2 regions of the Paenibacillus sp. KN14-4R genome follow, and region 2 is predicted to be linked to the other one. Evidence: predicted binding sites of a transcription regulator. Region 2 holds the regulator's gene; the other holds the start of a gene.
The links. Region 2 encodes Rex, which represses fermentation and respiration genes when NADH is low (regulators of the CRP and FNR family bind a similar motif). Its sites were predicted from a motif close to TTGTGAAATATTTCACAA; they were not measured.
Positions count from the first base shown of each region.

Region 1 (2,211 bases), 660 kb from region 2:
TCTTAGAGGCTGATCTTCCAAGAAGAAATCATATGATTTTTTGTCTGGTGTTAAGATTAACGCTTGGTATGGAAGACGCACTATAACGTTCACATCTGCCGTTTTTCCTAGATATGTAACTGTCAATTTCGCACTACCAGGTGCAATTGGCTTTACAAGACCTTTTTCAACCGTAACAACGGATGGAGTGGAAGAAGTCCAAATCGCATCGGCTGTAATATTCTGAAACACATCGCTATCTTTCTTAGCCGCATCCACGATTGTAGCTTGCGCAAGAAGTTGAGCTGATTTATCTCCCATCATGAATTCAAGATTCTTAATGGCACTGCCATCTTTAATAATCTCGATATCCTTATAAGGAGAAATGACTTCAATATCTACGGAATCTGTCATACCTAAGTATGAGATCGTAATCTTGGCTTTACCCGCTGAATGAAGAGCTAATTCACCCTGCTTGATTGTAACCACATTATCATCTGAGGATTTCCAAGTAACTTCCTTCGTTACATCATTCGTATCACCAGCTGTCAGTTCTCTGGTATCGTCTTTATCGTACTTCGCTTCTGCCGTAAATTTGATATCTTTGGTTCCCAGCTTTAATAGCTTTTCAGCTGCAATTAGTTCCAAAGATCCATATTTATGTACAGTTACTTCTACACTACTTGATTTCCCCCTATATAGTCCGGTAACTGTTGCCGTCCCTTTACCCTTAGCGGCTACTTTACCTTTATCAACAGTAAGGATTGATGAATTTGACGTAGACCAAATCGCGACATCTGTCACATCCTTAGGTGAACCCGTCTTCATGTCTGCTTTTAGATTGAAATTTAGGTTAGTCTCACCTACGTACATCGTCTGTTTCGTGTTTGGATTAAGTGTTACAGATAAAACATCATCGTCTGTTTCTGCAGCTTGTACCACAGATAACGGAGCTGTTAAAATCATTAAAATCGCTACCGCCGCCACCAACCATCTGCGGATAATTGAAACTCGCATGCCTCACACTCCTCGTGTATTTATTAGATTAGATGAAAAGTACACCTTCATCTTATATCGGCAAGTTACGACAAAATTTCAATGGCAAATTTCTTCCGTATTCATGTTTCTTGTTGTGAAAAAAATCACTTGAAATACTGGACAAACTTCATATAATAAAGAGGTTATATTCTGATAAGTAATCTTATCCAAGAACGATTATAAGGAGTGAACGACCTTGTCCTATTATAAACCAACACAAATTGCAGAAAATACAGTTGAAACTGGCCTAGCAAAAGCAAAAATGAGTATACCAAGTATGCTTGCCCTTGGCTTTGCGGCTGGAGCTTTCATCTCCATCGGATTTTTACTAGCTATCCGCGTATCCGCAGGCATGCCTCCTGAGTTAAGCGGTCTTACTACTTTCTTAAGTGCAGCTGTATTCCCAGTCGGTCTTATTCTTGTTGTAATTGCAGGCGGTGAATTACTAACTGGAAACATGATGGCCGTTCCACTGGCTTGGTACGCACGCAAAATCAGTGGCTTTCAAGTGATGAAGAACTGGTTCTGGATTACTCTAAGTAATTTTCTTGGTGCTCTATTCGTTGCTTATTTCTTTGGACACGTACTTGGATTAACGGAAACCGGTGTCTTTCTGGAGAGAACCATTGATCTTGCTGGACATAAAATACACGATTCCTTTTTTCAAGCATTCATCTCAGGTATCGGTTGTAACTGGCTAGTGGCCCTAGCTGTATGGCTTGCTTACAGTTCCAATGATGTTGTCGGTAAAATTGCGGGTATTTGGTTCCCCACAATGGCTTTCGTTGCCATTGGCTTCCAGCACGTTGTGGCCAATATGTTCCTTATCCCCGCAGCGATTTTTGCTGGCTCCTACACATGGATGGACTACTTGACGAACTTCGTTCCTGTTTTCCTTGGTAATGCTGTCGGTGGTTCAATCTTCGTGGCGATGATTTATTATGTGGCCTATTTGCGGAAAGGTTTAGCAAAGTAGACATAAGAAAAGAAGCCAGTTAAGAGAGCGTATCATATCACTCTTAGCTGGCTTTTTCTGATTCTCTTTAGCTACATCACATAAGTAACATTCCCGGATAATCGATCTGGATAGTGGTGGGTATTGGTTGCTTCAACCCCAAACACAATATCTGCGATATCCGTGCTAGACAGCGGCTCATAGAGCTGCGACAGACGAAGTCGCATCGCTTGAAGCAT
Region 1 covers NZ_CP197466.1:3,454,199-3,456,409, forward strand. The annotation lists gene ACSBOP_RS16905 (Ig-like domain-containing protein) at 1-996, opposite strand, end outside; gene ACSBOP_RS16910 (formate/nitrite transporter family protein) at 1,214-1,993, shown strand; gene ACSBOP_RS16915 (MGDG synthase family glycosyltransferase) at 2,065-2,211, opposite strand, start outside.
Region 1: ACSBOP_RS16910 (formate/nitrite transporter family protein) is a predicted target of Rex. The motif match lies at 1,110-1,127, and genes of this name have one in related genera.

Region 2 (2,211 bases):
AACAGATATGAATGGTTGTATCAAAGATCTTGGACATTGTCGCGAAAACGTAAGATTTTTCATGCACCAAAAGGACAAAAATTCGGTATACTGGTTAGAAGCGGGCTTGTTTGCTAAAAAAAGTTCCGTTCTTTTGAATTGTGTACCAACTGATGTGAGCAAGCTGTTACAAGAAAATCTTTTTGAGAAGAAAGAAAGTATTGTTATGACTTCTGCAACGTTAACAGTTGATAAGTCTTTTCAATATGTTAGTGAGCAGCTGGGATTTTCTCCTGATGTGGAGGAGGATGTGTTGAAGTCTGTTCAACTGCCTTCACCCTTTCAATATCGCCAACAAGCGCTTGTCTGTGTTCCACGTGATTTTCCAGCTATTAAGGGCCGAGCAGGAGAAGTTCTGTTTACTGAGAAGCTCGTTCACTCGTTAGCCGAAGTCGCGCTTGCAACTCAAGGGCGTATGCTTGTTTTGTTTACATCGAATCGAATGTTAAAGCAAGTGCACGGTGAATTAAAAGAGTTGCTTAAGCCTCACGGTATCGGTGTCCTTGGTCAAGGAGTTGACAGTGGTAACCGCAGTAAGCTCACACGTCTGTTTCAAGAAGGCAAAGCAAATGTTCTACTCGGTACAAGCTCATTCTGGGAAGGAGTTGACATTCCTGGCGATGCGTTAACCTGTTTAGCGATCGTTAGACTGCCGTTCCAACCCCCTAGTCATCCAGTGGTAGAGGCAAAATGCGAAAACTTGAAGAAGCAAAATAAAAATCCGTTTATGAAATTTTCTGTGCCGCAGGCTGTCATTCGTTTCAAACAAGGTTTTGGTCGATTGATACGAACTTCCAGTGATAAGGGAGTCGTAATCATTTATGACACACGAGTTATCGACACGCAGTATGGAAAAAACTTCCTGTATTCTTTGCCTGGTCCTAAAATTGAGTCGATGTCTACGTCCCAGATTGTGCCGAGAATTCAACAATGGATGGGAGAAAATATCTAATGAAATCAGTATTGAAAATATCTGATGCTGTTGTACGCAGACTTCCGATTTACTTGCGTTTTCTGAATGAATTGGCGAAAAATAATGTATTGACAGTTTCATCCCATGATTTAGGACAAAAGCTTGATTTGAACCCTGCGCAAATCCGCAAGGATTTAGCTTATTTTGGGGAATTTGGAAAAAAAGGGATCGGCTATGATGTTCTCTTTTTAATTGAAAAAATTCGTCAGATCTTGAAGTTAGATCGTCACATTGCAGTCGCACTTGTAGGGGCAGGTAACTTAGGCCGCGCTCTTTGCAATTATAATGCGTTCCTTAAAGATACAATGAAAATTGTAGCTGTATTCGATGCATCTGCTGATAAAGTAGGTAGCAACATTAACAATTTACCTGTAGAGCCGATGGAAGCGCTTGATTCATCAGTTAAAGAGAACGATATTCGAATTGGAATTATTACAGTTCCTTCACATGAAGCGCAAAATGTTGCCAATATGTTTGTAGATGCAGGTATTGACGCCATATTAAATTTTGCACCGATTAATATTAAGGTTCCATCCCACATCCGGGTACACAATGCAGACTTTACAACGGAATTACAGAGCTTGGCGTATTTCTTGGATTAAGGATGCTAAAGTACAAGTGAATAAAAAAAGCCCCTCAAATTGTTCCGGGTAGGAACGATTGAGGGGCTTTTGTATGAGTTATAACCAACCGAACATGATTTTGTATATAATAAACGCGAATATCATTGAGATCGGGATGGTAATGAGCCATGTCATAATCATCTTGATAACGGTTGCCCACTTCACTTCATGGAATCGGATAACACTCCCCGTTCCGATGATAGACGATGTAATGACTTGTGTTGTGGATAGTGGCATATTTAATAATGTTGAAGTCTGAATAACAGCAAATGATGTTAAGTCAGAAGCAAATCCGTTAATCGGTTCAATCTTGATCAGCTTGTTGGAAACCGTTTTGATAATTCTCCAACCACCAATGGATGTACCTAGACCGATTGCAAGTCCTGCTCCGATTTTAACCCATAGCGGAACTTCCAAATCGGTTGCATAGCCTGTTGACACTAGACCAAACACGATAATACCCATTGCTTTTTGTGCATCGTTTCCGCCGTGCGAGAATGACAATAAACCTGCGGAAATAATCTGAAAAGTGCGAAACACACGATTCATACGTGTACGCGATGCATTGCCTGTCCA
Region 2 covers NZ_CP197466.1:2,796,003-2,798,213, reverse strand. The annotation lists gene dinG (ATP-dependent DNA helicase DinG) at 1-991, shown strand, start outside; gene ACSBOP_RS13555 (redox-sensing transcriptional repressor Rex) at 991-1,614, shown strand; gene ACSBOP_RS13550 (anion permease) at 1,693-2,211, opposite strand, start outside.